DNA from 3 places in the Streptomyces sp. NPDC060031 genome. Region 3 is predicted to be linked to each of the others. Evidence: riboswitches for the same ligand, from Rfam matches in the RefSeq annotation. Region 3 holds a riboswitch; each other region holds the start of a gene.
What was found. Region 3 has a riboswitch for thiamine pyrophosphate ahead of thiO (glycine oxidase ThiO). Riboswitches for the same ligand answer to the same signal wherever they lie in the genome.

Region 1: it holds a riboswitch for thiamine pyrophosphate, as region 3 does, so the genes downstream of both, thiC (phosphomethylpyrimidine synthase ThiC) here and thiO (glycine oxidase ThiO) in region 3, are expected to answer to the same signal.
Region 2: it holds a riboswitch for thiamine pyrophosphate, as region 3 does, so the genes downstream of both, ACFWB8_RS06655 (thiamine ABC transporter substrate binding subunit) here and thiO (glycine oxidase ThiO) in region 3, are expected to answer to the same signal.

What each region holds. Positions count from the first base shown of each region.
Region 1 is NZ_JBHWVM010000091.1:1,017-4,220, forward strand. It holds gene ACFWB8_RS30195 (aldo/keto reductase) at 1-130, opposite strand, end outside; gene thiC (phosphomethylpyrimidine synthase ThiC) at 252-2,036, opposite strand; TPP riboswitch at 2,031-2,174, opposite strand; gene ACFWB8_RS30205 (YibE/F family protein) at 2,289-3,204, shown strand, end outside.
Region 2 is NZ_JBHWVM010000010.1:93,224-96,427, forward strand. It holds gene ACFWB8_RS06655 (thiamine ABC transporter substrate binding subunit) at 1-797, opposite strand, end outside; TPP riboswitch at 879-988, opposite strand; gene rlmN (23S rRNA (adenine(2503)-C(2))-methyltransferase RlmN) at 1,047-2,159, opposite strand; gene ACFWB8_RS06665 (phosphatidate cytidylyltransferase) at 2,253-3,204, opposite strand, start outside.
Region 3 is NZ_JBHWVM010000009.1:42,307-45,510, forward strand. It holds gene ACFWB8_RS05830 (Rv2175c family DNA-binding protein) at 1-261, opposite strand, end outside; gene ACFWB8_RS05835 (NAD(P)/FAD-dependent oxidoreductase) at 376-1,596, opposite strand; TPP riboswitch at 1,676-1,788, shown strand; gene thiO (glycine oxidase ThiO) at 1,786-2,967, shown strand; gene thiS (sulfur carrier protein ThiS) at 2,964-3,176, shown strand; gene ACFWB8_RS05850 (thiazole synthase) at 3,182-3,204, shown strand, end outside.

The sequences.
Region 1 (3,204 bases), on a different contig from region 3:
GGTCGAGGGCAGCGTGGATGATCCGCACACACTCCTCGTGATCGGGGTTGCCCACGGCTCCGAACATCATCGTGCCGAGGCAGTGCGCACTGACCTCGATGCCGGTCCCGCCCAGAATTCGGTATCGCATGCTCATGCGGCCGCACTCTAGGAGTTGAAGTGCACTCCAGATCAAGCTTTTTCGCTCCGGACGGCAGTGAGCGGTGGCGGCCCCGCCGGGCCGCCACTGCTCACGAAAAGGCCGTCCGCGATCAGTCGGCGAGCGGGAGGTAGACCCGGTTGCCCGCGGCGGCGAACTCCGCGGACTTCTCCGCCATGCCCGCCTGGATCTCCTCGGCCTTCAGGTCTCCGCCGTGCTCACGGCGGATGTCCTGGGAGATCTTCATCGAGCAGAACTTCGGCCCGCACATGGAGCAGAAGTGCGCGGTCTTGGCCGGCTCGGCCGGGAGGGTCTCGTCGTGGAACGCGCGGGCCGTGTCCGGGTCGAGGGCCAGGTTGAACTGGTCCTCCCAGCGGAACTCGAACCGCGCGTCCGACAGCGCGTCGTCCCACTCCTGGGCGCCCGGGTGGCCCTTGGCCAGGTCCGCGGCGTGCGCGGCGATCTTGTACGTGATGACGCCGGTCTTCACGTCGTCGCGGTTCGGCAGGCCCAGGTGCTCCTTGGGCGTGACGTAGCAGAGCATCGCGGTGCCCCACCAGGCGATCATCGCGGCGCCGATGCCCGAGGTGATGTGGTCGTAAGCGGGCGCGACGTCCGTGGTCAGCGGGCCGAGCGTGTAGAACGGCGCCTCCTCGCAGATCTCCTGCTGGAGGTCGATGTTCTCCTTGATCTTGTGCATCGGGACGTGGCCCGGGCCCTCGATCATCGTCTGCACGTTGTGGCGCTTGGCGATCGTGTTGAGCTCGCCCAGCGTCTTCAACTCGGCGAACTGCGCGGCGTCGTTGGCGTCCGCGATGGAGCCGGGGCGCAGGCCGTCACCGAGCGAGTACGTGACGTCGTACGCCGCGAGGATCTCGCAGAGCTCCTCGAAGTTCGTGTAGAGGAAGTTCTCCTGGTGGTGCGCCAGGCACCACGCGGCCATGATCGAGCCGCCGCGCGAGACGATGCCGGTCTTGCGGCGGGCGGTCAGCGGCACGTACGGGAGCAGCACACCGGCGTGGACCGTCATGTAGTCGACGCCCTGCTCGGCCTGCTCGATGACCGTGTCCTTGTAGATCTCCCAGGTCAGGTCCTCGGCCCGGCCGTCGACCTTCTCCAGCGCCTGGTAGAGCGGCACGGTGCCGATCGGCACGGGCGAGTTGCGCAGCACCCACTCACGGGTGGTGTGGATGTTGCGGCCGGTCGAGAGGTCCATGACCGTGTCGGCGCCCCACTTGGTCGCCCATGTCATCTTGTCGACCTCCTCCTCGATCGAGGAGGTGACCGCGGAGTTGCCGATGTTGGCGTTGACCTTCACCAGGAAGCGCTTGCCGATGATCATCGGCTCGATCTCCGGGTGGTTCACGTTCGCAGGAAGCACCGCGCGACCTGCGGCGATCTCCTCGCGGACGACCTCGGGGGAGACGTTCTCGCGGATGGCGACGTACTCCATCTCCGGGGTGATCTCGCCCCGGCGGGCGTACGCGAGCTGGGTGACGGCGGCGCCACGGCCCCGACGGGGCTGGCGCGGGCGGCCCGGGAAGACCGCGTCGAGGTTCTTGAGGCCACCGCGGGGCGAGGTGTGCTTGATGCCGTCGTCCTCGGGGCGCGCGGGGCGGCCCGCGTACTCCTCGGTGTCGCCGCGGCCGATGATCCAGTTCTCGCGCAGGGGCGCCAGGCCCCGGCGGACGTCGGTCTCGATCTGCGGGTCGGTGTACGGACCGGACGTGTCGTAGAGCGTCACGTCCTTGCCGTTGGTGAGGTGGACCTGGCGGACCGGCACCCGGATGTCCGGGCGGGAGCCCGCCAGGTAGCCCTTGTGCCAGCCGGGCTGGCTCTCGGTCTGGCCGTCGGCGTCCTGGCTGACGGCAGGCGTGCGTGCGTCCTGAATGGTCATGAGACCTGATCTCCCTACGCCGGCATTACCCGGTAACAGGTTCGGCGGTCGACGCAGCCTTTTCCCGTACGCATTTCCCGCGCGTACGGTGATCAGCGCCCTCTCAGCCCGGTGCTCCGAGCTCCCGCGTTGTGCAAAGGTGCCCCCACGCTAGCGTCATGTGTGGCGTGCTGAACAGTGGGCCCCCTCATCTGTTGCGATGATCTGCTGGTGACGTCCTCGCCGCAGACCCCCACCGAGCACACCGCCCCCATGGCTCATCCAGGTCACGCCGACCATGCGCATGCGGACCCCGGGCACTCGCACGGACATTCCCACGGCCACGGCCCGGCGGCCCCGGTCTCGAAGCACCTGCGCAAGGTCATCGCGGCCGTGTTGATCCCCTTCGCCGCCGCCGTCTTCATCGGCATGGTGGTGCTCTGGCCGGGCGGCGCCCCCGCCCACGAGCGCTCCGGCGTGGGCTTCGACCGCCAGACCCAGCAGGGCAAGGTCGTCTCGCTGTCGCAGGTCGACTGCAAATCGGTCAACGCCTCGCAGGTACCGCCCACCGGCGACACCTCCACACCCGAGGGGCGCGAGGCGCAGGCCGCACAGACCGGCGAGTGCAAGAAGGCCACCGTCGAGGTCGCCACCGGACCGGACAAGGGCCGCACCTTCGTGGAGATCGTCCAGCCGGGCGCGCCGCGGCAGTTGAAGGATGGTCAGGACGTCGTGGTCGCGTACGCGCCGGACGCCCCCCGGGACCTCCAGTACTCCGTGATCGACGTGAACCGCAAGCTCCCGATGGCGCTGTTGGCCGGCATCTTCGCCGTGGCCGTCGTCCTGGTCGGCCGGATGCGCGGGCTGTTCGCGCTCATCGCGCTCGTCGTCAGCTTCGCCGTACTGACCCTCTTCATCCTCCCGGCGATCCTGCAGGGCTCGAACCCGCTGGTCGTCGCGGTCGTCGGGGCCAGCGCCATCATGCTGATCGCGCTCTACATGTGCCACGGGCTCACGGCGCGTACGTCGGTCGCCGTCCTGGGCACGCTCGTCTCACTGTTGCTGATCGGCCTGCTGGGCTCGCTGTTCATCGACTGGGCGTTCCTCAGCGGCAACACCGACGACAACACCGGGCTGATCCACGGGCTCTACCCGGGCATCGACATGAGCGGTTTGCTGCTCGCGGGAG
Region 2 (3,204 bases), on a different contig from region 3:
TCGGCCGGCTGGGGCTCGCCGTAGAGCACCTCGACCGGCGGGCTGGAGGCGTACGAGACGACCAGCGGGCGGTCGCCCTTGGCCTTCTTGCCGCCCGCGGAACCGGAGAAGCGCTCGTTGTAGGCCTGCTCCCAGCCGTCGACGACCTCGACGCCATTGGCCTTGAGCTTGCTCCAGTAGTCCTTCCAGCCGTCGTCACCGTACTTGCCGACGGAGGCGAGGAGGAAGCCGAGGCCGGGCGAGGAGGTCGCGGCGTTCTCGGTGACCAGCAGGTTCTTGTACTCCGGCTTGATCAGGTCGTCCAGCGTCTGCGGCGGGGCGATCTTCTTGTCGGCGAAGTACGCCTTGTCGTAGTTGACGCAGATGTCGCCGGAGTCGACCGGGGTGACCCGGTGCTCCTTGTCGAGCACGTACTCCGGCTTGACCTCGCCCAGGCCCTTGGCCTCGTACGGCGTGAAGATGCCGTTGTCGAGGGCGCGCGAGAGGAGGGTGTTGTCGACCCCGAAGAAGACGTCACCGCGCGGGGAGCCCTTGGTGAGGATCTCCTGGTTCAGCGCGGCGCCCGCGTCCCCGGACTTCAGCACCTTGACGGTGTAGCCGCTCTGCTGCTCGAACTCCTTGAGGAGCGACTCGGTCACGTTGAAGGAGTCGTGGGAGACGAGGGTGACCGTCTTGGACTTCGGGGCCTCGCCGGCGCCGCCCGCGGACTTGTCCTCGGCATCGCCGCAGGCGCTGAGCGTGGTGACGCCCAGCGCGGTCGCGAGCAGGGCGCCCGCGATCTTCTTGGTGGTGCTCACTGGTGATTCCTCCTGGATGACCAGGAGAAGACGCGGCCCTGCCCGGCGCTCCGGGAGCGGCCGCCGGGCAGGGCGCAACAGCTTGAGTGATGACCGAACTTCCTACCCCGAATGACCGGGGCGAGGTTCAGAGGGTCTGCGGATGACGGTTACCGCACTCTCAGCGCTGTGGCGCTCCCCTGTCGGAATATGAAATTGGTTCGGCCACAGGGTACCTCGTGGCCGAATGCGAGCATTCTTGACCGGAATTTATCGCTCGGAGGCGGCGAGCTGTCCACACGCGCCGTCGATCTCCTGGCCACGGGTGTCCCGTACGGTCACCGGCACGCCGTGGCGGGCGATGGCCTCCACGAAGGCCTTCTCGTCCTCCGGGCGCGAGGCGGTCCACTTCGAGCCCGGGGTCGGGTTCAGCGGGATCAGGTTGACGTGTACGCGCTTGCCCTTGAGGAGCTTGCCGAGCAGGTCGCCCCGCCAGGCCTGGTCGTTGATGTCGCGGATCAGGGCGTACTCGATGGAGATGCGGCGGCCGGACTTCTCCGCGTACTCCCAGGCCGCGCCGAGCACCTCGCGGACGTTCCAGCGGGTGTTCACGGGGACCAGCGTGTCGCGCAGCTCGTCGTCCGGCGCGTGCAGCGAGACGGCGAGGCGGCACTTGAAGCCCTCGTCGGCGAACCGCAGCATGGCCGGGACCAGACCGACGGTGGAGACGGTGATCCCGCGCTGGGACAGGCCCAGGCCGTCGGGCTCGGGGTCGGTCAGGCGGCGGATGGCGCCGACGACGCGGTTGTAGTTGGCGAGCGGCTCGCCCATGCCCATGAAGACGATGTTCGACAGCCGGGCCGGTCCGCCGGGGACCTCGCCGTCGCGCAGGGCGCGCATGCCGTCGACGATCTGGTGCACGATCTCGGCCGTGGAGAGGTTGCGGTCGAGGCCGGCCTGGCCGGTGGCGCAGAACGGGCAGTTCATGCCGCAGCCGGCCTGCGAGGAGATGCACATGGTGACCCGGTCGGGGTAGCGCATCAGCACGGACTCGACGAGCGTGCCGTCGTGCAGCTTCCACAGGGTCTTGCGGGTGGTGTCGTCGTCGCACGAGATGTGCCGCAGGACGGACATCAGGTCCGGCAGCAGCTCCTGCTGGAGCTTCTCGCGGGAGCCCGCCGGGATGTCGGTCCACTGCGCCGGGTCGTGCGCGTACCGCGAGAAATAGTGCTGCGAGAGCTGCTTGGCCCGGAACGGCTTCTCACCGATCGCGGCAACCGCCTCGCGGCGCTCCTCGGGAGTGAGGTCGGCGAGGTGCCGGGGCGGCTTCTTGACTCCGCGCGGTGCGACGAAGGTGAGCTCTCCCGGAACGGGGCGGGCCATGGCAGGTACTCCTTGTAAGACGAAAGGCGCGCCGCAGAAGCAGCGCGCCTTCCAAGAGTAACCGCCCGGCCTGTACGGGCGCCTTCCCGCAGGTCAGCCGGTGCCGACGAACGCCGCCAGCAGCAGCCACACCACGGGCGCGGTCGGCAGGAGCGAGTCGAGGCGGTCCATGATGCCGCCGTGGCCCGGCAGCAGCGTGCCCATGTCCTTGATGCCCAGGTCCCGCTTGATCATCGACTCGCCGAGGTCACCCAGCGTGGCGCTGACCGCGACGGCGAGGCCCAGCAGCAGGCCCTGCCACCAGGAACCGCCGTCGATCATGAACTCCATGCACAGCGCGCCCGCGACCATCGCGAAGGCCACCGCTCCGAGCAGGCCCTCGCGGGTCTTGCCGGGGCTGATGCGCGGGGCGAGCTTGGTCTTGCCGAAGCGCCAGCCGACCGCGTACGCCCCGGTGTCGCTGACCACGGTCAGGACCAGGAAGGTGACCACCCGCTGCGGACCGTCGTCGGCGGTGAGCAGCATCGCGACGAACGTGGCCAGGAAGGGCACGTAGAACGCCGCGAAGACGCCCGCCGTGACGTCCTTGAGGTAGTCCTCGGGCGGCTCGGTCATCCGCCAGACCAGCACCGCCAGCGCGGTCAGGGCCATGGCCACCCAGGCGCCCTCGGGCCCCCGGACGTACCCGGCGATGACCATCGCCGCGCCGCCGACCGCAAGCGGGACCAGCGGCGCCTTGATGCCCTTCTTCTCCTGGAGCCGTGAGGTCAGCTCCCAGAGGCCCACGACGACCGCGACGACGATGACGCCGACGAAGACCGCCTTGACGATGAACAGCGAGGCGAAGATCACCGCGCCGAGGCCGATGCCGACCCCTATGGCGGCACGCAGATCCCGCCCGGCACGCTTCTTCGGCGGCGGGGGCGAGGCGTCCTGCGGTGCCTGCGAAGGCGGGGGGCTGGGCATGGGCTCCTGCGGCGGCATCTCGGCGCGGAACGGGGGGCCGCCGTCAGCGGCGGCCCCCCGATCGCGTGCTTCCCGGTCG
Region 3 (3,204 bases):
CTCCAGGATCTCCGCGTCGGAGAAGCCGTCGTCGCGGAGCACGGTCAGCAGGCCGACCAGGCCCTTGACGACCTTGTCGCCGTCGATGAAGGGAGCGGGTACCTGCAGGGAGCGGTTCTCGCCGCGGCGCACGGCGAGCAGCTGACCTTCCTTGACCATCTGGCGGACCCGGGTCACTTCGATGTCGAGCATCTCCGCGATGTCGGGGAGGTAGAGCCAGGCGGGGACAAGGGCGTCGATCTTTGCGTCAATCTCGGTCACGGGCACAAGCCTGCCATCTCGGACTCGCCCCCGGTACCCGAGCCGCCCCGTCCGGGTTCCCCCGGCTCTGTCCCGGCCCTCTCGCGGCCCCCCCTCGCGGCTCCTTCCGGGTGACTACGCGGTCGCCGCCTTGAGGGGGACGGCGGGGTCGGCGACCTTGGCCGGGTCGACCGGGGTCGCCGATCCGATCAGCTTGCGGCCCTGGGCCAGGTCGCGCGGGCGGCCCACCGCCAGCACCGCCACCAGCGCGCCGTCCCGTACCCAGCACACCGACCAGGTCGGCTCCGCCGGATCGCCGCGCCACAGCATCGCGTCGGCCCCGCCGTGGTGGCCGGCGTACTGCACGAACCGCCCGAACTGCTCCGACCAGAAGTACGGCACCGGGTCGTAGACCCGTACGGGCTCCCCGGCCAGGATGTTCGCCGCGACGACCCGGGGGCCCTGCAGCGCGTTGTCCCAGTGGTGCACGAGCAGCCGGGCCCCGTACCGCCCCGACGGGAAGGACGCGCAGTCGCCGACCGCGTACACCCCGGGCAGGGAGGTCCCGAGGTGGGCGTCCGCCGTCACCGAGCCGTCCGCGCCCCGCTCGATCCCCGTCCCCGCCAGCCAGGCCGTCGCCGGCCGGGCGCCGATGCCCACGACCACCGCGCCGGCCGCCAGCTCCCGGCCGTCCGCGAGCAGCACCCGGCCGGACTCCACCGAGGCCACCTTCGCGCCGGTGACCAGTTCGGCCCCGGCCTGCGCGTACCAGTGCGCCATCGGGGCCGCGACCTCGGCCGGCAGCGCTCCCGCGAGGACCCGGTCGGCCGCCTCCACCACGGTCACGGCGCAGCCCGCCTCGCACGCGGCCGTGGCGAACTCGGCGCCGATCCAGCCCGCCCCGACGACGACGATCGCCGGCGCCGAGGCCAGTACGGGCCCCAGCCGCGCCGCGTCGTCCAGGGTGCGCAGCAGGTGCACCCCGGGGACGCCCTCCGAGCCGGGCAGGGTCACCGGTTCGGCGCCCGTCGCCAGCACGAGCACCCCGTACGGGACGGGGCCCGCCTCGGTGTCGAGCAGGCGCTCGGCGGCCCGCAGCCCGGTGACCGTCGTCCCCAGCCGCAGCTCGATGCCGAGCGCCTCGAAGTCGATGTCGAACGCCGAGTCCTCGGCCTTGCCGAGCAGCACCGCCTTGGAGAGCGGGGGGCGGTCGTAGGGCTGGTGGGGCTCGGCGCCCAGCAGGGTGACGGGTCCGGTGAAGCCCTGTTCGCGCAGGGCAACCGCCGTCTGCACCCCCGCCATTCCGGCGCCCACTATGACGACGCCGCTGTCAGTCTCTTCCGTCTGGTCGCTCACGCCGCCCACATTAGGGGGTGTCGGGTGAGACGCGGAGGCAGGCTTACCCGGCCGTCGGCGGCGGGGTTAGTCTGGCCACCGTACCTATCGCGGGAGTCCGGGCGCACCGGGCTGAGAGGGAGGCTGGCCGGCCTCCGACCGTACGAACCTGATCCGGGTCATGCCGGCGAAGGGAGGGGCTGGACGCCCATGCACTCATCTCGTAGAAGTCCGGGAGCGGGATACGACGTCCTCGTCATCGGGGGCGGGATCATCGGCCTGGTCACGGCCTGGCGGGCGGCCCGTGCGGGTCTGCGCACCGCGCTCGCCGATCCGGCGCCCGGCGGCGGCGCCGCCCAGGTCGCGGCGGGCATGCTCGCCGCCGTGACCGAGCTCCACTACGGCGAGGAGACCCTGCTCGGGCTGAACCTCGCCTCGGCCGCCCGCTATCCGCAGTTCGCCGCCGAGCTCGCCGACGCGAGCGGCGGGCTGGACATCGGCTACCGGGCCTGCGGCACCCTCGCCGTGGCGCTCGACGCGGACGACCGCCTCCACCTGCGCGAGCTGCACGCCCTGCAGCGTCGCTGCGGCCTGGAGTCACAGTGGCTGACCGGGCGCGAGTGCCGCCGCCTGGAGCCGATGCTGGCCCCCGGTGTCCGCGGCGGACTGCGCGTGGACGGGGACCACCAGGTGGACCCCCGCCGGCTGGCGGCGGCGCTGCTGGCCGCCTGTGAGCGGGCCGGCGTGAGCATCCACCGGGCGGCCGCGGAGCGGCTGCTCGTCACCGCCGACCGGGCCCGGGGGGCGCGGCTGGACGACGGTACGGAGCTGCTCGCCGACCAGGTGGTGCTGGCCGCGGGGTCGCTCAGCGGCCGGCTGGCGGGCGTACCGCCGCAGGTGGTGGCTCCCGTACGGCCGGTCAAGGGCCAGGTGCTGCGCCTGACCGTGCCGGCCGCCTGCGCGCCGTTCCTGTCGCGGACCGTACGGGCCGTCGTGCGGGGCAGCCACGTCTACCTGGTCCCGCGCGAGAACGGCGAGCTGGTCATCGGCGCCACCAGCGAGGAGCTCGGCTGGGACACCACCGTCACCGCCGGCGGGGTCTACGAGCTCCTGCGCGACGCCCACGAGCTGGTGCCCGGCATCACCGAACTCCCGCTCACCGAAACCCGGGCGGGGCTGCGGCCGGGCTCGCCCGACAACGCGCCGCTGCTCGGCCCGACCGAACTGCCGGGCCTGCACCTGGCCACCGGGCACTACCGCAACGGGGTGCTGCTGACCCCGCTCACCGGGGACGTCATGGCGGAGCTGCTGACCACCGGCGAACTCCCGGAGATCGCACGCCCCTTCACCCCGCGCCGTTTCGCCCTCACGCCTCAGGAGTCCTGCGCATGACCGTCTCCGTCTCCGTCTCGGTCAACGGCGAGGCGCGCGAGGTCGCCGCCGGGACCACCCTCGACACGGTGGTCGCCGCGCTGACCACCGCCCCGGCCGGGGTCGCGGCCGCGCTCAACGAGACCGTGGTGCCGCGCGGGCAGTGGCCCGCCACGCCGGTGGGCGACGGCGACCGGGTCGAGATCCTCACCGCGGTCCAGGGGGGTTGAGCGGCATGGCTGACGACGCTTTCCTGCT